One region of the Erythrobacter sp. S227 genome, then DNA from elsewhere that is predicted to be linked to it. Evidence: predicted binding sites of a transcription regulator. Region 1 holds the regulator's gene; each other region holds the start of a gene.

The links. Region 1 encodes LexA, which represses DNA repair genes until DNA is damaged. Its sites were predicted from a motif close to GTTCCNCNCTTGTTCT; they were not measured.
Region 2: the regulator LexA is predicted to act here: its motif matches at 4,342-4,357, upstream of uvrA (excinuclease ABC subunit UvrA).
Region 3: the regulator LexA is predicted to act here: its motif matches at 2,854-2,869, upstream of AC0V6Q_RS05800 (ATP-dependent helicase).

The regions. Positions count from the first base shown of each region.
Region 1 covers NZ_CP200280.1:978,163-985,409, reverse strand. Annotated here, with positions in the region: gene gltX (glutamate--tRNA ligase) at 1-180, opposite strand, end outside; gene AC0V6Q_RS04660 (ComEC/Rec2 family competence protein) at 246-2,525, shown strand; gene lexA (transcriptional repressor LexA) at 2,572-3,270, opposite strand; gene AC0V6Q_RS04650 (molybdopterin molybdotransferase MoeA) at 3,472-4,680, opposite strand; gene moaC (cyclic pyranopterin monophosphate synthase MoaC) at 4,686-5,162, opposite strand; gene trpC (indole-3-glycerol phosphate synthase TrpC) at 5,356-6,144, opposite strand; gene trpD (anthranilate phosphoribosyltransferase) at 6,153-7,145, opposite strand; gene AC0V6Q_RS04630 (anthranilate synthase component II) at 7,142-7,247, opposite strand, start outside.
Region 2 covers NZ_CP200280.1:1,261,079-1,268,325, forward strand. Annotated here, with positions in the region: gene AC0V6Q_RS06035 (hypothetical protein) at 1-469, shown strand, start outside; gene AC0V6Q_RS06040 (CHRD domain-containing protein) at 747-1,211, opposite strand; gene uvrA (excinuclease ABC subunit UvrA) at 1,332-4,271, opposite strand; gene AC0V6Q_RS06050 (hypothetical protein) at 4,519-6,825, shown strand; gene AC0V6Q_RS06055 (toll/interleukin-1 receptor domain-containing protein) at 6,869-7,247, opposite strand, start outside.
Region 3 covers NZ_CP200280.1:1,205,644-1,212,890, reverse strand. Annotated here, with positions in the region: gene AC0V6Q_RS05805 (DUF7282 domain-containing protein) at 1-471, opposite strand, end outside; gene AC0V6Q_RS05800 (ATP-dependent helicase) at 532-2,778, opposite strand; gene AC0V6Q_RS05795 (hypothetical protein) at 3,161-3,529, shown strand; gene rsmD (16S rRNA (guanine(966)-N(2))-methyltransferase RsmD) at 3,563-4,141, opposite strand; gene AC0V6Q_RS05785 (pseudouridine synthase) at 4,141-4,953, opposite strand; gene AC0V6Q_RS05780 (aromatic ring-hydroxylating oxygenase subunit alpha) at 4,979-6,136, opposite strand; gene AC0V6Q_RS05775 (AmpG family muropeptide MFS transporter) at 6,210-7,247, shown strand, end outside.

The sequences.
Region 1 (7,247 bases):
TGAGCGTTTCTTGTCGGTGTCCTCGATCCGGAGAAGCGCTTTACCCCCGTTGTGCCGGGCAAAAAGCCAATTGAACAACGCCGTTCGCGCGCCGCCGATATGCAGGAACCCCGTGGGCGAAGGGGCAAACCTGGTTACCACAGGCGCATTGTCCAAAGAATTTGACGCAGGGGCCGTCATAGAATTAAGCTTCCTATCCGTTTGGTGCAAAAGGAACGGTGCCTACCCCGGGGGGAAGCGAGCCGATGGCCGATGCGCCGATTATTCCGATGGGAGACAAACCCGCAGGCGATAGCGCCACTGCGGGAACGATCCCAGCCACGCCTCGAAAGGCTTTCGCTGGCCTGTGGCAAAGGGATGCTGGATTGTCCAGCATTTGGCGCGCCTTTGGCGGTGTGATTGCCGAGCGGGCAGAGCGTTTTCTTGCAGAAGCCGGCTTTGACCGGGCACCGTGGCTGGCGGTGGTTTTCGCCAGCGGCATACTCTTCTGGTTCTATCTGAAATCCCCGTGGCAATGGGCGAGCGCGATTGGCCTTGCGATCCTTCTTGCCCTGTTTGCCTTTGCCGCATGGCGCGACAATACGGGCCGCGATCATTTGCGCGGTGCGATCATAGCGTGCGCTCTGCTCTTCGCGGCCGGGATAAGCGTGATTTGGATGCGTTCGGAATTTGTCGGCGCAAGGGCAATCGAGCGCCCGAAAGTTGAACGCGTGCAGGGGTACATCCTTTCGCGCGATGATCAGCCCGCACAAGATCGCATCCGCCTCACAATGGCTGTACGCGATGCTGAAAGCGGCGAAAGCCGAAAAATCCGAGTCAATATCCCTTCCGCCACCATGGTTCAGACCGGCGCTGGCACCGGACTTACGAGCGATGATAGCGGGTTGGTCGAGGGGGCAGTTGTGCGAATGCGGGTGCGATTGATGCCGCCTGCAAGCCCGATGCTGCCCGGCGCATATGACTTTGCAAGAGCCGCTTGGTTCAAGGGGTTGGCTGCGTCGGGAAGCGTTATTGGCGACATCGCAATTGTGACACCTGCCGAAGCTTCGGGAATGATCCCGCGCGCGCAAAGGGCTTTATCAGCGCACGTGCGAACGCGGGTCGATGGCTCTGCCGGGCACATCGCCGCAGCATTTGCCAGCGGAGACCGGGGCGCCATCGGTGAGGAAGACCGCGAGGCGATGCGCGATGCAGGGCTCACCCATCTGCTTGCGATTAGCGGTTTGCATGTCAGCGCCGTGATTGGTGCAGCCTATCTTGTCACGCTCAAGCTGCTTGCCCTTTTTCCAGCGCTTGCGATTCGCGTGCGTTTGCCGGTGATTGCTGCGGGCGTCGGAGCACTGGCGGGCATTGCCTACACGCTTTTGACAGGGGCGCAGGTCCCGACCGTTCGTGCGTGCGCTGCTGCTATGCTGGTTCTTGTTGCGCTTGCCAGCGGACGAGACGCTTTGTCGCTGCGCATGGTGGCAGTGGCAGCGATATTCGTGCTTCTTCTCTGGCCCGAAAGCGTGATCGGGCCCAGCTTCCAGATGAGCTTTTCAGCGGTCCTTGCCATTGTCGCCCTGCATTCGAGCGCGCCTGTTCGCGCGTTTCTTGCAGCCCGTGAGGAGAGCAGCTTTGCCCGGTTGGGGCGCGGGACTGCGATGCTGTTCCTGACGGGGCTCGTGATCGAGATTGCTCTTATGCCGATCGTCCTGTTCCACTTTCACCGCGCCGGGGTCTACGGCGCTTTTGCGAATGTGCTGGCGATCCCGTTGGTTACGTTCGTGTCGATGCCGCTAATCGCCTTGGGCCTTGTGTTCGACATTATAGGTCTTGGCGCACCGTTTTGGTGGTTGACCGAGAAGTCGCTCGATCTTCTTCTGGCAATTGCCCATTTCACCTCGGCCCAGCCTGGCGCTGTAAAACTGATGCCCCAGATGAGCGGCCTCACCATAGCGCTTTTCACCGCAGGCGGGCTTTGGCTCGCGCTGTGGACGGGCAAAGCACGATTGCTTGGTTTTGTGCCCGCATTGATTGCCGCGATCATATTGCTGCTTACCCCCATTCCCGATGTTCTGATAGGAAGGGACGGGAGGCATGTCGGGCTTACGGTGACCGCGCCTGATGGAAGCCGAAGCCTTTTGTCCTTGCGCGATAGCCGGTCTTCATATTCGCGCGACAACCTGCTTGAGCTTGCCAGCGTGACATCAGAACCGATCCCGTTGGCGCAGTGGGATGGTGCGCGATGCTCGCCTGAATTTTGCACCATTGTCCTTGAGCGGGGAGGGCGCGATTGGTCGCTGCTCCTTGCCCGCAATCGGGAGCTAATCGAAGAACGCGCTCTTGCTGCTGCTTGCGAGCGTGCGGACATTGTGGTCGCTGACCGTTATCTGCCCCGGTCATGCAGCCCGCGATGGCTTAAAGCGGACCGAGGGTTCCTCGAGCAATCAGGCGGCCTTGCGATCGACCTTGAAGGCCAAACCATCACCAGCGTTGGCGAGAGCCAAGGCGAGCATGGTTGGTGGCTCGGTTCCCGGGATTGACGGGCGGGCCCAAACGCAAACGCGGGTCCCGCCCAAATCATGCCCGTCAGTGGTAGCGTCGCAGAAGCCCTGCAAGCTTGCCCTGAACCTCAACCTCGCCCGGACCATAGACCTGCGGGTCATAGCTCGCATTGGCAGGATCAAGGCGCACAAGGCTGCCGTCTTTGTGAAGGTATTTGAGCGTTGCTTCCTCGCCGTTCACAAGAGCCACCACGATCTCGCCATCGCGGGCCGTATTGGTCCGGCGCACAAGCGCAAAATCACCATCAAAGATGCCAGCCTCGATCATGGAATCGCCAGACACCTCAAGCGCATAATGCTCTCCCGGGCCAAGCAAGGCTGCAGGAACAGGAAGCGAGCTTTGCCCCTCTAGCGCCTCAATCGGAGCGCCAGCAGCGATCCGGCCGTGCAGAGGGATCTCTATCACGTCATTGGCAGGCTCTGGCGCTGCTTTGGGAGCAGACGCAGCAGCCGCAACCACCCGGTCATTCGCCGCAACAGCAGGAGCGCTGCGCGGGATGGGGGTGGAATCCTCGGGGTTCTTGATCACTTCCAGCGCGCGTGCCCTGTTGGGCAGACGCCGGATAAAGCCGCGTTCTTCAAGGGCAGAGATCAGGCGGTGAACGCCCGACTTGCTCTTTAAATCGAGCGCTTCTTTCATTTCTTCAAAACTGGGTGAAATGCCGGTTTCTTCCAGACGCTGCTGAATGAAACGGATCAGTTCGTGTTGCTTTGCCGTTAGCATGGGCAAACTCCATCAGCCGCACTCTACGTGCACCGGAACGATAGGGTCCCGAGGCACAGTGCCAAAGTTGCGCACCCCATAGAGGCACCGATCCGGAAAACGGAACAGGTGCGATACAGAACGCTAACCGTCCGACCATTATGGTGAACGAATGCGGAACGAATAGGCAACTTGATTCGCCAAGTCAAGCGTGTGCCTTGGTTAAACTCCCGCAAAACCGCCATTGTGGAGGAGATATACTTCCACATGCTCGCCTGACTGGACTGGGGGTGAATGGGCTGGCCGGCTGATAAGGCAATTGGCCATGGCCAAGGCTCCCAATGCGCTTGAATCCTGAGAGGACGCAAGACGTGCTATCCCGTCGTTCAGTATGCCACGCATGAACTCGTGGCGCGGACCAGTCGCAGGCAGCTCCTCACCCGCAACTAGTTGTATGGTCCCCGGGAGCGGATCAGGGGCTCCCAAAGAGGCGCGCACCAGGGGAAGGGCGAAGAGGAAGGCGGTTACGAAGCTCGACACAGGGTTTCCCGGAAGCCCGAGGATGACTTGCTGGCCCCATTTGGTCTGGCGTGTGGCCACCATTAACGGCTTGCCCGGCTTGATCGCGACCTTCCAGAACTCGATTTCCGCGCCCCACTCTCGCAAGGCCTCTTGCACAAGATCATGGTCGCCAACCGATGCCCCGCCCGAGGTGATGACGATGTCATGCTCATCGGCCTGTTCCAGAGCTACCGCAAGCGCGGCGCGGTCGTCGGCGACGGGGCCGATTGGCTTTAGCGTTCCGACATAGGGGCTGAGCATTGCGGTAAGCATTATGCCATTGCTTGCCGGGATTTGATGGAGTGCACAGGGCCTTCCGGCAGGCACCAGTTCATCCCCGCTATCGAGCACTGCCACATGAGGCGCGCCCCCCACACGCAAAGAGTCCAAGCCCGCAGAGGCTGCCACGGCAATTGTCGCTGGAGTGACAGGAGCGCCTTTTTCGAGCACTACCTCTCCAGTTCCAAAGTCAAATCCTGAACGGCGGATGTGTTCGCTTGGCGCAGGCGTCGCTGTCGCAAATACCACCGCGCCGTCGACCCTGGCATTCTCTTGGATCAGCACCGCGTTCGCGCCTTCGGGCATATGCGCGCCGGTCGAGATGCGGGTGCACTGGCCGGGAACAAGCGTGCCATGAAATGGGGTTCCCGCCTTGCTTTCGCCCACTCTTTCCCAAGGGCCATCGCCAGAGACCGCGTAGCCATCCATTGCAGACAGATCGGCTGCAGGCTGTGTGCGCCGTGCTTTGTGGTTGCGCGCGAGCCATCGTTGGCAGGTGACGTTGGCAGCGATTTCCAAGCCGACGTTAAAGGCCTGTGTTGTCGGCGCTAGCGCGAGTAGCCGTTTCTGCGCTTCTTCGAGGGAGAGCATGGCACTCACAGCGCGTCCGCTTTCCAGGTGCCAGACTTGCCGCCGCGTTTTTCGATCAGGCGAACCTCGCCAATGACCATTCCTTTGTCGATTGCCTTGGCCATATCGTAAATGGTGAGGAGCGCTGTCGATACAGCCACCATCGCCTCCATCTCAACGCCGGTTTTGCCGGTCAGAGAGGCGCTGGCGTTGACGCGGATACCCGCTTCTTCAAAGGTGAAATCCACCGTGACCGCCTCAAGGCCCAGCGGATGGCACAGGGGGATAAGGTCGCCCGTTCGCTTGGCTGCCATAATTGCGGCCACGCGCGCTGTCCCTAACACGTCGCCTTTGGGGGCATCCCCTTGGCGGATCGCTTCAAGTGCGTCCCTGGACATGGTGATAAGCCCGCTTGCGATCGCCACGCGGTGCGTTTCGGCTTTGCCGCCCACATCGACCATATGCGCCGCGCCGTCCTCGGCAATATGCGTTAAGCGGCTCATTTTACTTCCTTTTCGGCACTTTTTGACACACTTGACACACTGTTCAAGAGCAAAAAACCAATTGATCAGTGATGCGCGTTTCAATCGCTTGGATCGATGAAAGAGGCGGCTGAATGGTCATTGCGCTCACCTGATGACATTTTTCGCAGTTGTAGGACAGTGCAGCATGGGGGAACCGGGCCTTGCCGATAGGCTATCCGTTCAAAAGCTCGGACGTTGCCGCCGCCACATCATCGGCGCTCATCAGGCTTTCGCCCACCAGAAACCCGCGCACGCCGCTTTTCGACAGGCGGACACAATCGGCATGGGTGGCGATCCCGCTTTCTCCGATCAGCATAGTGCCTTGCGGCACCATTGGCGCGAGGCGTTCTGTTGTCGCAAGCGAAGTGGTGAAGGTTTTAAGGTCGCGGTTGTTCACACCGATCAGGCGGCTGTTGAGGTGGGTGAGGGCGCGCTCCATCTCTGCCTCATCGTGCACCTCGACCAGCACATCCATGTCGTGGTCGCTCGCGGCCGCTTCGATTTCCGCCATCACGGTATCGTCGAGCGCTGCGACAATGATGAGGATTGCGTCTGCCCCGATGCTGCGCGCTTCAAGGCACTGCCATGGATCGACCATGAAATCCTTGCGAAGTGAGGGAAGCGTGCAGGCGTTGCGCGCTTCGACGAGGTAATCTTCATGGCCCTGGAAATAGGGCGCGTCGGTGAGGACGCTGAGACAAGCCGCGCCGCCTTTTTCGTAATCGCGTGCATGATCGGCGGGGTGAAAATCGGGGCGGATGAGGCCTTTTGAGGGGCTTGCCTTTTTGACTTCCGCGATCAGGGCAAAACCGGTTTCGGCCTTTGTGCGCAGCGCTGCTTCAAACCCGCGCGGGGCCGTTTGCTGTGCAGCCAGCGCCTCAAGGTCAGTGGGGGAGTTCGCAGCTTTACGAGCGGCAACTTCGCCGAGCTTTGTCTGGCAGATTTCTTCAAGTTTGTTCATCGGGGGCGCTATACCGTCAATTCGATCCATTTGGCGAGCAGGGCTTTCGCCGCGCCGCTATCGAGCGCTTCGGCAGCTTTGGCGGCGGCTTCTTTCCAATCATCGGTAACGCCTGCGACAATCAGGGTGCCTGCCGCGTTCAACAGGACAGCGTCGCGATATGCGCCTTTTTCACCGCCAAGCAGGCGGGTGAGCGCGGCTGCGTTGTAGGTGGCGTCATCGCCGCGAATGGCTTCGAGCGGAGCATTGGGAAGGCCAAGATCGCCAGCATCCACGCGCCGCATGGTGACTTGCCCGCCAGCCACATCGGCAAGGGTATTGCCGCCTGCAAGGCTGAGTTCGTCCAGCCCCTCATCACCGGAAACGATGAAAGCGGGGTCTGTATCAAGGCTCGCCTTCGCCTCGGCATAGGCTGGCACGAGTTCGGGGCGGGCAAGACCGATCAACTGGCGGCGAACCCCTGCGGGATTGGTGAGGGGGCCAAGGAGGTTAAAGATCGTGCGCTTGCCGATTTTCTCGCGGATCGGCGCAATGGGGCCAAGGGCAGGGTGGTGGACGCGCGCGAAGAGGAAGCAGATGCCAACCTCGTCGAGCGTCTTTTGCGCGCAGCGAACGGCTGCAACCATATCAAGGCCGAGCGCTTCCAACGTGTCTGCTGCGCCAGATTTCGACGAAGCTGCGCGGTTGCCATGTTTGGCGACAGGAACTCCGCAAGCGGCGACCACGAGGCTGACGGCGGTGGAGACGTTGAGCGTGTGCTGTCCATCGCCGCCCGTGCCGCAGCAATCGACCGCATTGTCTGGCGCTTCGATGCCATTGACGCGCGCGCGCATGGCACTGGCCGCTGCCGCGATTTCGGTTGCGGTTTCGCCGCGTTCGGACAGGGCGATGAGGAAAGCCTCGATTTCCTCTGCGCTGGCTTTCAGGTCGAGGACATTGGCGAAGACTTCATCCGCCTCGGCGCGGGTGAGGTGAGGCGCATCAAGGGGTAGGACGCTCACGGTAGTTCCTCTGGTTCAAGCCCGCAAATCTGCATAAAATTGGCAAGCAATGCGTGTCCGTGCTCGGTCGCGATGCTTTCGGGGTGGAATTGCACAGAATGG
Region 2 (7,247 bases), 280 kb from region 1:
TGGCGGGTTCTTTGAGTACGCAATGTTTGACCCATTTCGAGAGCGATGGCGCTTCCGGCCCTCCGCTGTTTATTGCACATTCAAACTTGAGAAAGGAGCTGACGGCGAGCTTGCAACAATCTCACAGATCGGGCCAGTAATCATTTATAAGTCGTCGCCCGAGGTCGGATTTATCAACGTAGTCACAAACACCAATTCTGTGTTTCATATCTGCAAACCACCGAACAAACGACTTCTTGAGACCTCAATCGAGAACCCCTTCGTTGCCCCTTGGAAACCCGAGAGGGTTGTCTTCACGTTCGTAACGGAAAATCAAAATGGGCACCTATCGTTTCTTGCAAGTCGCGTCCTAAATCCGAATGAATTGAAATTCGCGACCTACGTATACGATGAGACAGGCTTTCAATTCGGCGTTGACATGGATTGGCTCAATGCGATGTTCAGAATCACTAATCCTGCGTCACCCTGAACTTGTTTCAGGGTCCATCTCAGGCTCAGAGCTCAGTTTTCGCGATGGATGCTGAAAGAAGTTCAGCATGACGGGGAGGCTCTCCCACCCCCTACTTCCCCCGCTCCAACATCGGCGCCAGATACTGCCCGGTAAAGTTGCGCGGCTCTTTCGCGACCACTTCGGGCGTGCCAGCGGCTACGATCTCGCCGCCGCGCATGCCCGCAGCGGCCGGGCGGCGCCCAGCCCGCTCATCGCGCGCTGGGTGCCTCCATAGCTTTACAAAAAACGCCCTGGTTCAGTCTCCGAGTTGACCGCGGATTGCGCCAGCCGGAATGCTCGCGGTGTGGACGTTGACATAGTAATCGCTCTCGTTCTTGGCGATGTCAGCGAGCAAGTCGCCGTCAACCTCGACGCACAGGTCCTCGTCATCGGGGTTGTCGAGCTGAAGGACCACCACAGGCGGGCCGTTCTTGCCTTTCTTGCCCTTGTGCACATGGGCGGCGGTCACATCGTCGAGACCTTCGATATCGAGGAAATAGCACAATGTGCCAGCATCCGTGTCGATCTCGCCGGTGAAGTCACCGCTTGCATCTTTGCCGGCGCCTTCATGTCCGACTTCATTCTCGCCGAACATGGTCGTGCTGATCATGATCGTCTCGTCCTGCGCGAGCAGCGGCGAGGCTGCCATCGCGGTTATTCCAACGCCAAATACAAGGCCCGCCAACCCGGCGCGCCCTGAGAGACATTTCACGTTATTCATTGTCCTTACTCCAATAAAGGAGCGCTCTAAATACGCCTTCCCGGTGAGTCGCAAAAGCGGATTCTGCGCCGGGATCGGGGGCGCGGTTGAAGGGTTGAGTGCGCGGGGGAATGCGGCGGGTTACTCCGCCGCTTCCTTCCCCCGCTCCAACATTGGCGCCAGATACTGCCCGGTAAAGCTGCGCGGCTCTTTTGCGACCACCTCGGGCGTGCCAGCGGCTACGATCTCGCCGCCGCGCACTCCGCCTTCGGGGCCGAGGTCGAGGATCCAGTCGGCGGTTTTGATCACGTCGAGATTGTGCTCGATCACCACCACGCTATTGCCCTGCTCGACCAGGCGGTGGAGCACCTCTAGGAGCTTGCGCACATCCTCAAAGTGGAGGCCGGTCGTCGGCTCGTCGAGGATATACAAGGTCTTGCCGGTCGAACGCTTGGCCAGTTCCTTGGCGAGCTTCACCCGCTGCGCCTCTCCGCCTGATAGCGTGGTCGCCTGCTGGCCGACCTTCACATAGCCCAGCCCCACCTCGCACAGCATCGCCATCTTGTCGCGGATGGGGGGGACGGCTTTGAAGAATTCGGTCGCGTCCTCAACCGTCATATCGAGCACATCGGCGATGGAGAGGCCTTTGAACTTTACCTCCAAAGTCTCACGATTGTAACGCTTTCCGCCGCATTCCTCGCAGGTGACGTAAACGTCGGGGAGGAAGTGCATCTCGATCTTGCGCACGCCGTCGCCCTGGCACGCCTCGCACCGCCCGCCTTTGACGTTGAAGGAGAAGCGCCCCGGCTTGTACCCGCGCGCTTTGGATTCAGGCAGGCCTGCGAACCAGTCGCGGATCTGGGTGAATGCGCCGGTGTAGGTCGCAGGGTTGGAGCGCGGGGTGCGGCCGATGGGGGATTGGTCGATCTCGATCACCTTGTCGCAGTGGTCGAGGCCGGTGACCTTGTCGTGCTTGCCAGCGATAATGCGCGCGCCGTTGAGGGTCCGTGCAGCAGCCGCGTATAGCGTGTCGATGGTGAAGGACGACTTGCCCGAGCCCGACACGCCGGTGATGCAGGTGAAGGTGCCAAGCGGGATGCTGGCGGTCACGTCTTGCAGATTGTTGGCGCTCGCCCCGTGGACGGTGATGGAGAGGCCGTTGCCCTTGCGACGCGTCGACGGCACCGCAATCTCGCGCCTGCCGGTCAGATAGTCTGCGGTGAGCGACTTTTTGGATTTCATGATTTGTTTGAGCGTGCCTTGCGCAACGATCTCGCCCCCGCGAACCCCTGCGCCCGGGCCAATGTCGACGATATGGTCGGCGGTGCGGATCGCATCCTCGTCATGCTCGACCACGATCACGGTGTTACCGAGGTCACGCAGGCGTTTGAGCGTTTCCAGCAGCCGGTCATTGTCGCGCTGGTGGAGCCCGATGGAGGGCTCGTCGAGGACGTAGAGTACGCCGCTAAGCCCGCTGCCGATTTGACTGGCGAGGCGAATGCGTTGGCTCTCCCCACCCGATAGCGTGCCACTGGTGCGGTCGAGGTTGAGGTAGTCGAGGCCGACGTTGTCGAGGAAGCCCAGCCGCTCGTTGATCTCTTTGAGGATCGGCTTGGCGATCTGGCTTTGTTGATCGGAAAGGTGATTGTCGAGGTCAAGGAACCAAGCCTTGGCATCCGATACGCTCATACGCACAGGTTCGGCGATATCGGTGGGGCCATTCGCACTGGGGATGCGCACGGCGAGCGATTTTTCATTGAGGCGTTTGCCACCGCAAGCCTCACACGGCTGGGATGTCTGGAACTTGGAAAGCTCCTCCTGCATCCATGCGCTTTCGGTCTGGGCCAGCCGGCGGTTGAGATTGCCGATCACGCCTTCGAACGCCTTGTTGACGGTGTATTCCTTGCGCCCGTCCTTGAAGGTCAGCGGGACCGGCATCCCGCCTGTTCCATGAAGGATGATGAGCTTCTGGTCGGGCTCCAGATCGCGCCACGGCGTGGTGATGGTGAAGTCATACGCCTTCGCGAGGCTGGTCAGCACCTGCATATAGTAAGGCGATGGCGGGTTGCTCTTCGCCCACGGAGCCACCGCGCCCTGTTTCAAGGTCAGCCCTTCATTGGGGATCACCAGCTGCGGGTCGAACAGCTGCTTTTCACCGATGCCATCGCAGGTGGGACAGGCCCCTTGAGGCGAGTTGAAGGAGAACAGGCGCGGTTCGATCTCCTCGATGGTGAAACCGCTGACGGGACAGGCGAATTTCTCTGAAAATACGATGCGGTTGGCAGGGATGCCTGCCCCTTTCATCGCTCCCCCAGAGACGTCCTCATCCTCGCGCCCTGGTACCACGCCATCGGCAAGGTCGAAATAGGCAAGGCCATCGGCCAGCTTCAGAGCCGTTTCAAAAGAATCCGCCAGCCGCGTCTGCAAGCTGCCGTCACCCTTGGCCTTCACCGCGATCCGGTCGACCACCACCTCGATGTCATGCTTGAATTTCTTGTCGAGCGCGGGCGCTTCTTCAATTGCATAAAGCTCGCCGTCGATCCGCACACGGGTAAAGCCCGCCTTCTGCCATTCGGCCAGCTCCTTGCGATATTCGCCCTTGCGGCCGCGAACCACCGGCGCAAGCAAATAGGCGCGCGTCCCCTCTGGCAATTCCATCACCCGGTCGACCATCTGGCTGACCGACTGCGCAGAGATCGGCTTTCCCGTGGCAGGCGAGTAAGGCACGCCCACTCTCGCCCACAAAAGCCGCATGTAGTCGTAAATCTCGGTGACCGTCGCGACGGTCGAGCGCGGGTTGCGGCTGGTGGTCTTTTGCTCAATCGAGATCGCTGGCGAGAGCCCGTCGATATGCTCGACATCGGGCTTCTGCATCATCTCAAGGAACTGGCGCGCATAGGCCGACAGGCTTTCGACATAACGCCGCTGCCCCTCGGCATAGATCGTATCGAACGCGAGCGAAGACTTGCCCGAGCCCGACAACCCCGTGACCACGATCAACGCATCGCGCGGCAGGTCAATATCGATACCTTTAAGATTGTGCTCGCGCGCACCGCGAACGGAGATTTTTGTAAGAGACATTGAATATCCAATTGGGGGCGGTTCGCGCCTATGTCCAGTGAGAACGCAAGCGGCAACGCTGGAGTTCCTTGTTCTATCTATGTTCTACGCCACGCGTGCACGTCAAGCCGTCACCTCTCCCAACGCACCGCTTTTACAATCGACGTCAGGTTAAACAGTGGCTTTCCCGAACAAGCCCGGGACAAGTTCTTGAGCCGGAGAGATAAAGCCGCTATTCCCTTGAAAGTCGCAATTGTGAGATCTGAATATGCTCGTGTTTGATGAGGCCGACACACGCGTCGTCAATGAACTAACGCTCGAAGCCGACGTCCATCTGCAAGCCTCTGGTATAGAGTTCGTCAACACTGAGCTTGGGCGCGTGATCGGAACATTCGTTTTCGAAGTGGGTGGATCGACACTTATTAATGAATTGGGCGGCTTTATTGGACCGCCAGGGCAAACCTTTCCGGTTACCTTAGTCGCGGTACAGGGCTCTGAAGGCGATGACACGGTCATCAATTTTGGTGTCATCGACGGGCGAATGGAGTTGAATGGGGGCGATGACGTCGTCATCATCAACTACCCCGAACTCGCACCGGGCGAACTGACGCCAGAAGCGGTGGTTGACCTTGGCAGCGGCGATGACCTTCTCAGGCTCGAAGGCGACCCAGGCCCCGGTTCGAGCTTTTTCTACAATTTGGAAGGCGGCGAAGGGTACGACACGCTGGAACTTGTATCGAGGTCAGGTCCAATTGGATCTGTCACATCCGGTTTTGAGGCATTGGTTCTCAACGAATCCCAGTTTTACACCGGCTTTGACGGCTTCCTCGATATCACAGGAACTACAGACTCTGTCGGGTTCTTCAGCCTGCTTCAAAGTGACAATCCAGACGCGGTGCTAAGACTTGCCGCAAACAACTGGACACTGCGCGATGGCTCGATAGTGGACGTGGTGGTGGGATCGGACGCGGACGAGAGCTTCACAATCTCCGACACATCAAGCGTTGCAACTTCCGTCGAATTGGGAGGGGGCAATGACGAATTCGGCCTTTTCAACGCCAGCTTTGATCTTTCCACCCTTGATGTGATCGACGGCGGTGAGGGCGAAGCCGATGTATTCGAAATCCAGCTCATCGATGATTTTGCTTTGGACTTCGGCAACATCACAGGGTTTGAGGACCTGTTCGTTTTCAACCGAGAGGATATCACGGGCAGCAACCCTATCGACGTGACCTTGTCGGGATTGAGCGGCTTTCGCACCATCGATGCCACTGACAATGTCAATTTGACGCTCAATGGCGGTGATCTGACAAACACCGCTTTATCAGGCGCAGTAGGCGGCTCAATCAGCATCGCCGCCGGGATGACTGTCTCAAGTTACAGCTGGCTTAGCGGTTTGACAGAGCCGAGCTCAAACGAGGTCGCGCCTGATTTTGGCAATTCGATTGATCTGATCAACGAAGGCACCATCACCGGAAGCGTGTTCTTTATTGACGGTGATGATCTTTATGATGGCACTGCGGGGTCCGCAGCTGAGGTCCATGGCAGCGCAGGCAATGACACGCTGCTGGGCGGCGATGGGGGCGATGTCTTTTTTGGAGATGCCGGCGCAGATACGTTGCGCGGCAATGGCGGGGCAGACACACTGACCGGCGGACTTGGCCGCGATACAATTGACGGTGGCTCCAACGTCGACACGGCTGTATTCAGCGGCAACCGCGCCGACTACACCATCACGCAGACCTCTTTGGGCGTGTTCCAAGTGGTTGGCGCTGATGGCACTGACACTTTGACAACAATCGAATTTGCGCAGTTTGACGATCAAACCATCCGCTTGCTTCGCGGAGATGGCGTTGAGGTAAATTTCGAGACCTCAGATCCCAGCGTTTATCAGGATGCGATGAATTCCATCCTCGATTTTGACGGCAACGCCCTTGGTGGCGACGGGAATTGGCTCCGGATCGGGGCTGCCGATGTGAATGGCGATGGCGATATCGACCAGATCCTCGTCAATGATGCGATTGGGCGATTTGCCACCGTGGGCACTGCGCCCGATGGACTTGTGTACTTCAACGACAACAGCTGGGCCGGCGAAACGCGGGTGGCTGGCATTTATATCGATCCGCTGGTGGAGGCAGGAGTTGTGGAACGCTTCAGCCCCTTTGACAGCCAACAGCGCTTCCAGAACGACCTCAGGATCGAGAACATCAACCAAGTCCTTGGCGCGGACGATTATGACGGCGACGGGTTTCAGGACGTCTATTTTGCTCTCACCGATGGCACCGCGTATTTGCGCGCGGTCATGGAGGCGGACGGCAATATCTCTTACGCCAACTATCAAAGCGAGCAGCAAGTGATCGACTTTCTTGAGGCGAACGGTTTCGGCGTGGAGACCTATGGCGACTGGTTCAACAGCGGCTCCCAGGCGCAAAGCGCCAGCAGCCAAAGCAACAGCGGCAAGGCATTCCAGGCGATGGAAGATGTCTGGCAGCAAGAGAGCGCGGCCTTCGGAACAATCCCTGTGCAAAGTGCAAACCACCCGTTCGACACGCCGCATCTGGAGTTCTTCGGATAAACGCGCGCCTTTTTGACGCGGTCAGTTTGGGAGGAGCAGGGTTTTAGAGACCGATCATTTCGTAGAACTTCTCGACGACCCTTTGCGCGGCCTCGATCAAACGCTTGCCTTGCGGGGTGGTACTGATCGACGCGATCGAACCAAGCACGGTGAGCGTTTTGATCGCAAACCCGCCAACGTAGCGAAGGAACCGCTTGCGAGCGATGTCAGGCTTTTCGCCCTGATCTGGTAAACCCGCTTCAAATGCGAACTCTCGTCCTTGTTTGACGAGATCTTTTGCCTGTTGATCATATTCAGGCGAAACTTCGTGCTGTGCCGAAGCGGTTTCGCGAAACTGCTTCAGTCGATCAATAAAATCGTCAATCGCCTCTGATGTGGCGCCGTCCAAGGGCACGTGGGCAAGTTGGCGCTCTTGATACGGC
Region 3 (7,247 bases), 230 kb from region 1:
GCCTTCGAAGACTGCGCGGTCTTCGACATTTATACCGTCCTCAACAAAGACAAAATCGAAAACACCGTCTGAATTGCTGTCAGAATGCAGCATGACCAGAAACATTGTCCCCGGCTTTGGCGCAGGGTTTAATGTGACGGCGACGTCCTTACTGGTTCCGCTTTCCACGAATGTGTAGCCTGCGACCCAGTCACCATTCGGCTTGCCGTCGATAAACGGGTGAAGCACCAGCCAGCCATCGCCCTCGATATGCACCTCGTCAAAGGTGAGGGTGGCCCCGTCACCTCTGCGCACGGCGCTGTTGGCAGAAGTTATGCGTTGTTCGGTGTAGGTCGTATCGGCGGAGCGGCTGACCCCTTCCACCATGATCCAGTTTTTCTCGCCATTGCCCAGAGTGATGGCAGGCGCATCCTGTGCCTGCGCATTGGCGCCGCATGCCAGAGCGAAAGCCAACCCAAGTGTAAAACGCATCGATAATCCCCTCTCGAGCTCCGTATTGCAGACCTTGCCAAAAGGGGGAAGAGGACCGCTCTAGCTAACTACACTCACAAAGCTGTCGATGACGCGCTTCTCGCCTGCCTCTTCGAATTGAATGGTGAGTTTGTTGCCTTCCTGATCGATCACGCAGCCAATCCCGAACTTCACATGTTCAACCATCGCGCCAATTGCGATGTCCGAGCGGGGTTGCGCGGCGAAGCTGGCGGCACTTCGACCTGGTTCGGCGAGGCGTTTGGGCTGTGTGTCGTACCCTGAAGAAACAGCACGTCTCCAACCAGGGCCACGGGTTTCGGCGCGGCCCGGATTTTGCTGGGCGACATGGGCGAAGGGGTCTTCGTTCTCTGACCAGTTTGCCCGCCAAAGCGATGCGCCGCCTGTCATCGTGCTTTCCTGATCGATGAATTCCTCTGGCAATTCTTCGATAAAGCGCGACGGGATGGAGCTTGTCCATTGCCCATAAATTCGCCGGTTGGCCGCGTGCATAATGATGCATTTGCGCCGTGCTCGTGTGATCGCGACGTAGGCCAAGCGTCGCTCTTCCTCGAGAGAGGCAAGGCCCCCTTCGTCGATTGCGCGCTGTGAAGGGAAGACGCCCTCTTCCCAGCCAACACAGAAAACATGGTCGAATTCGAGACCTTTGGCCGCGTGGATCGTCATGATTGTGACAGTTTCCTCGCCATCGTTCCGGTCATTGTCCATGACGAGGCTGACGTGTTCGAGGAAGTCGCCGAGCGTCTCATACTCCTCCATTGCGCGGGCAAGTTCGGAAAGGTTTTCTGCCCGCCCGGCGCTTTCGGCAGAGCGGTCTTTCGCGAGCATGTCGTTATAGCCGCTCTCATCGAGGACGAGCCGCAGCAGGTCTGCAGGCGATGTGACTTCAGCCGCTTCACGCCAAGACAGGAACTGCCGCATAAGCGTGCCGATGGTGTTCGCCGCGCGCTTGGGCAATTCATCGCTGTCCGCCAATTGCAACGAGGCCGCCGCCAAAGGCAGGTTCACCCGGCGCGCGTGAATGTGCATTTTCTCCAGCGTTTTCGAGCCAAGCCCGCGTTTGGGCTGGTTATATATACGCTCGAAAGCCAGATCATCTTGCGGCTGTGCGATTACCCGCAAATAGGCGAGGGCATCGCGGATCTCGGCCCGTTCGTAGAAGCGAAAACCGCCGATAATCCGGTAGTTAATGCCCACTTGTATAAAACGGTCTTCAAATTCGCGGGTCTGGTATTGCGCGCGAACAAGGATGGCGACTTGGTCGAGCGGTGCGCCTTCGCGCTCCAGCCGTTCGATCTCTTCGTTGACACGCCGCGCCTCTTCGGGGGCGTCCCATACGCCGATGACCTTGACCTTGTCGCCGCCATTGGCATGCGTCCAAAGCGTCTTGTCATGCCGCTCTGAATTGGCGCGGATGAGGCCAGATGCCGCGCCCAGAATTTGCGGGGTCGAGCGATAGTTTTGCTCAAGCCGCACGACATGTGCGCCGGAAAAATCCTTTTCAAACCGCAGGATATTGGCAACTTCTGCGCCGCGCCATGAATAGATCGACTGATCATCATCGCCCACAACGCATATGTTCTTGTGCGACTGGGCCAGCAGTCTTAGCCACAGGTACTGAACCGCATTGGTGTCCTGATACTCGTCCACCATGATATATTTGAAGCGGCTCTGATACTCGGCCAGCACATCGGTATGCTTGCGGAAAATATTCAGAATATGCAGCATCAGATCGCCGAAATCACAGGCATTGAGCGCCTTTAACCGATCCTGATACGCGCCATACATCTGAGCGCCTTTGCCGTTCGCATAAGCCTCATTCTCAGCCGCATCCAAATCAGCGGGATTGAGCCCACGGTTCTTCCATCGGTCGATGCACCCCGCCAATTGCCGCGCGGGCCAGCGCTTTTCATCGATCTGATGATCGTTGATGATCTGTTTTAGCAAACGCAGCTGATCATCGGTGTCGATAATGGTGTAATTGCTCTGTAGCCCCGCAAGCTCCGCGTGACGCCGTAGCATTTTTGCGCAGATTGAGTGGAAGGTGCCGAGCCACGGCAAGCCCTCTCCCGGTGCGCCCAAGTGGGCTGCTACCCGCTCACGCATTTCTTTGGCGGCCTTATTGGTGAAAGTCACACACAGGATCTGGCTAGGCCAAGCGCGGCGTGTCGCCACCAAATGCGCCATTCGCGCCGTGAGCGCCGCTGTTTTTCCTGTGCCAGCACCCGCCAGCATCAGCACCGGCCCTTCGGTCGTAAGGACGGCCTCGCGCTGAGGCTGGTTCAGCATCTGCGCGTAGGGCGGCACCGAAGAATCAAGCGGCGCACCGCTGCTAGTGTGGGGTAGGTTGGGGGTCATCGCACCAGAACAACTAGAGAACATCAGTTACGGATGCAATGTCGCATATTCAATTGCGGCGTGCACCCCCGGGGACGCCGCAATCTCGATATCGTCCCCACAATTGGCCGAAAAAGCGGCTCACCGCGTTTGGGAAACGGCTCTCGGCAAGGCGGTTTGAAAGCGCGATGCACGCAATTGCGGGCGGTTCGCAAAGGCACAAAACCCTGCCATCAAGCGGGTGTCGGGGCAAACGGGAAGCAACCAGTGGGGATTCTCGCCCGGCAAAACACAGTTCGTCATCGCTTGGGTGTCACCATTAAGGAGTATCCCAATGCGTAAATCCAAGTACCAAGCCTCAGGTGTTGCAGCAGCAGCGCTCGGCTTTCTTGCCGCGACGCCTTCTATGGCTTTTGCGCCGCAAGACGAAGGGGTGGCTGATGCAGGGCCCGCACAGCCGTCCGATCCTGATCTTTCGAGCGAACAACAGGCCGAGGTGGACAGTTGGCCGGTCGAACAGCAGACAGCCTATATGGGCTGGCCTGCCGAGACGAAGGGCTATTACTGGTCTCTGTCGCCAAGCCAGCAAATGCTGTTCTGGCGATTGACGGATGAGCAGAAGATCGCCCTCACCGCAATGACCGGTCCTGAACGCGACGCAGCTTGGCAGCAAATCGAAGGTCGCGCCTCTTCTTCGCGTTAGGCGGGTCATTCACCCCGCGGACCAGCGTCCTCTTCAGTCCAGGGCCGGGTCCGCAACCGGGGTGGCGGCAGGCTCACGTGTAAAAAGCGTGAGCCTGCCTTTGCCAACCCTGCGGCTTTTCTCGATCCGCAGGCCTTTGATTTCAGGCTCTTCGTTGAAGGCCGTTTCAAGCGCAATCCAGGTCTCGTCACCGATCCAGCCAAGGCGCTGAAGGCGGTCGAGGGCGACCTCGCCAGCGCCGGTATGGTACGGCGGATCGAGAAGGAGGATGTCATAGGGCTCGCACGCAGGCCGGAGGGTCATGACGGAATTGGATTCGACTGTCGTGCGGGCGCGGGCATCGAAGGTCGATATGTTCGCGCGAATTGTATCCACCGCCGCGCGATCTTGTTCAACGAACAGGCAATGCGCAGCACCCCTGGAAAGTGCCTCCAGCCCTAAAGCGCCGGACCCTGCGAAAAGGTCAGCGACGCGCAAATCCTCGAAACTGCCAAGCCTGCTGGTCAGCATCGAGAATAGAGTTTCGCGTGTGCGGTCGGCAGTGGGGCGGGTCGCATCGCCCTTGGGTGCCACCAGCTTACGTCCGCGCCAGTCGCCTGCAATAATGCGCATTAGTCTTGCTTGCCTCTCGAACCGTTTCTGGAACCACTTTTCAGGCTGCTCACAAAACGATCGAGGTCGCCCTTTTTGATGCGCGCAGCCTGGCCACGGGGCAGTTCGTCCAGATAGAACGGCCCGTAACCCACCCGGATCAGGCGGTTCACTTCAAGTCCGAGGAATTCGAGAACCCGCCGTACTTCGCGGTTTTTGCCCTCTGTAATCGTCATCTCAATCCAGTGGTTTTTGTGCCCTTTGCCACCGGAGCCACGTTCAAGATTGGCGTCGATCGAGCCGTAGCGCATACCTTCAATCTCTACCCCCTCGCTCAAGGCTTCGAGCTGATCCTGATGAATCTCACCAAAGGCCCGCGCGCGATAGGTGCGTGGAATGCCGCTCGATGGAAGCTCCATCGTGCGTTTGAGGCCGCCATCATTGGTAAGCAACAACAACCCTTCGGTGTTAAAATCAAGCCGGCCAATGGGCATCACCCGCGGTGTGCCTTTCGGTAGGGCATTGATCAGCGCTGAGTAAATCGTTGCGCGTCCGGCCGGATCGCTTTCTGCAGTGATCAGCCCTGCCGGTTTATGAAATGCGAAAAGCTGTGTGGGCTCCGGCGCAGCAACAGGTTTTCCATCGACGCTGACACCCCTGAGGCTGGTGAGGAATGTGGCAGGCGTTTCCACCGGCTTTCCATTCAGTGTGATGCGCTTGTCAGCAATCATGCGCTCGATCTCGCGGCGCGAGGCAATGCCTGCGCGGGCGAGCAATTTGGCGATCCGGTCTCCCTCGGGGCGATCGTCTGACTTTTTCGGATTAGTGGGCATGCGCTTCCTTAGGGTTTGGGGCCCTTTAGGCGCTTAAGTGCTCCTGCACAATCTCGTCGAAGCGAACGATCCCGCTTTCAAGCGTGCCCAGCGTCAGTTCCTTGATCGCGCCGCTTTCAAGGCCTTGCTGGCCAAGCTCGGCTGCGCGGAAGTCTTCGCTAGCAAAAACGCCGCCATCCAGAAGCTTCCAACTGCGCTCCCAATGGCTCAAAGCTTTCTCTGTCTTGGGCTCTTCGGGGATAAGCATAAAGTCCTCGACCACGGTGTGATTATGCGCGGTTGGCATCAGCACCATGACGTTCACATAATCGGGGCTGGGCACGATGATGGTCGCAGGAAACAGTTGATACGCAAAGGTAATCACCCGGCGCATGGCAGCCATATCGGTGAAGTCCACGCCTTCCATTTCCTCCAATCGGCCAACGGCGGAGCGCATATGCGGGCCCACGATATCGCCGCTTGTGATGCCGTCCTTGAAGAAGGGGCCGATGGTATTCGCATGGAGGCGCGTCACATGATAGCTTTCCAGAAACGCATCCATGATGAGCTTCCAATTGCCATTCACCTGATGGGTTTTGCGCCGGAACAGGTGCAGGCCTCGCATGCCAAATGCATCAAAATCTGCGCTAATCGCTTTTGCATCACCGAAGTCCGCACGTTCCTTTGGCGCGAACCAAATGAGGCCGCCGGTTTCAAGGGAAGGGAGCTCGATCAGGCTATGCTCGCTTTTTTCGAGGCCCGGGAATGTCTCTGGCCGGGGGAGGGCAAGGAGCTTGCCATCCAACCGGTATGTCCAAGCATGATAGGGGCAAACCATACGCGCTGCGCATTGCACATCCTTGCCCTCAACAAGACGGGTGCCCCGGTGGCGACAGACATTGAGGAAGACGTGAACCTCTCCGTCTCTGTCTCGGGTAATCAGCAGTTGGCGCCCTGTATCGTCATGCGGCACGACCATACCGGGCTCTGGAATGAGGGCAGAGGGGGCAAGCACTTGGGGCAGGCGGTCAAACAGTCCTGCTTGCTCTTTCGCGAAGTGATCAGCGCAGGTGTAGCGGCTGGCCGGGACGGTGCCTATCGTGTCGACGGGCCGCGCTTTGCCCTTACGAATATCCTCAGCAAGCGCCAATTGGCCCGGAGTTGGCTGTAAACTGGGTAAATCTGCCGTTGCGGTCGCGTTCATCGCCTTGTCCCTATTTCCCTCTCGCGCTTTATGTCCCACACAGCCTAGCAAATAGCAAAGGATGAGCGAGCCTGTGAATACCGCAACAGCCAATGACGCTGAAGAGGGCAAACCCAAAAAGCCCGGCATCCGCGAAGTCCTGCGCGCACTGCGAAACAAGAAGTCCGCCTATATGGCGCTGTTCGGCTTCACCAGCGGGCTGCCCTTCGCGCTGTTTCTGGGCACGCTCTATGCGTGGCTGTCCGAGGCTGAGGTGGATCTGGAGACGATGGGTGTCTTCTCGCTGATTGGCCTTGCCTACGCCTTCCAGTTCATCTGGTCGCCATTGGTGGACAAGGTGAACTTCCCTGGCCTTCGCAAATTGGGCAAGCGCAAGCAGTGGATTGCTCCCATGCAATTGAGCCTCGGGATTATCCTTGTGACGCTTTCGCTGCTTGAGCCCAAGACACAGCTTGGCTGGTTCTCACTGCTGGCCGGTATCGGAGCGCTCGCCAGCGCCACGCAGGATATCGCGATCAACGCTTGGCGGATTGACGTGGCGGACGAAGAAGCAACGCTCGATATGCTCTCCACCATCTATCAGATGGGTTTTCGTCTCGCCTCGCTGTTCGGCGGCGCATTGGGCCTCATAATCGCGGCGCGCATTGGTTGGCCCGAGACTTATATGATCTTCGGTGCGAGCGTGCTTCTGATCGGATTTGCCGGACTTTTCGCGCCGGACAGCGACCGCGAACAAACGAAGGCGGTAAGCACCAGCGAAGAGGAAATCGAAGAGCTTTACGCCGTTGGCGAAGTTCGCCCGGGTGTGCGCCGCCATTACCTTTGGATGGTGGTCGGCCTTTGGGCATGGGCGCTGACGATCCTTGGTATTTTCATGGTTCGCGCCCTTGGCGGATATGTGCCGATGATGGGCGTTCTGGACCTGGGGCTTTTCGCGCTTGATCCGAATTACCTGCTCGGCATGTTTGCCTTGAACGAAAGCGGGCGGCCCGACCCAACCGAATTCACCGCCAAGATGGGCCCGCTGATTATCGCGGCGACCATAATCCTTCCGGCAGCGATTGCCGGAATGCTTCACCGGCGCAAGCTGGATGGGCGCGATGTCATCGCG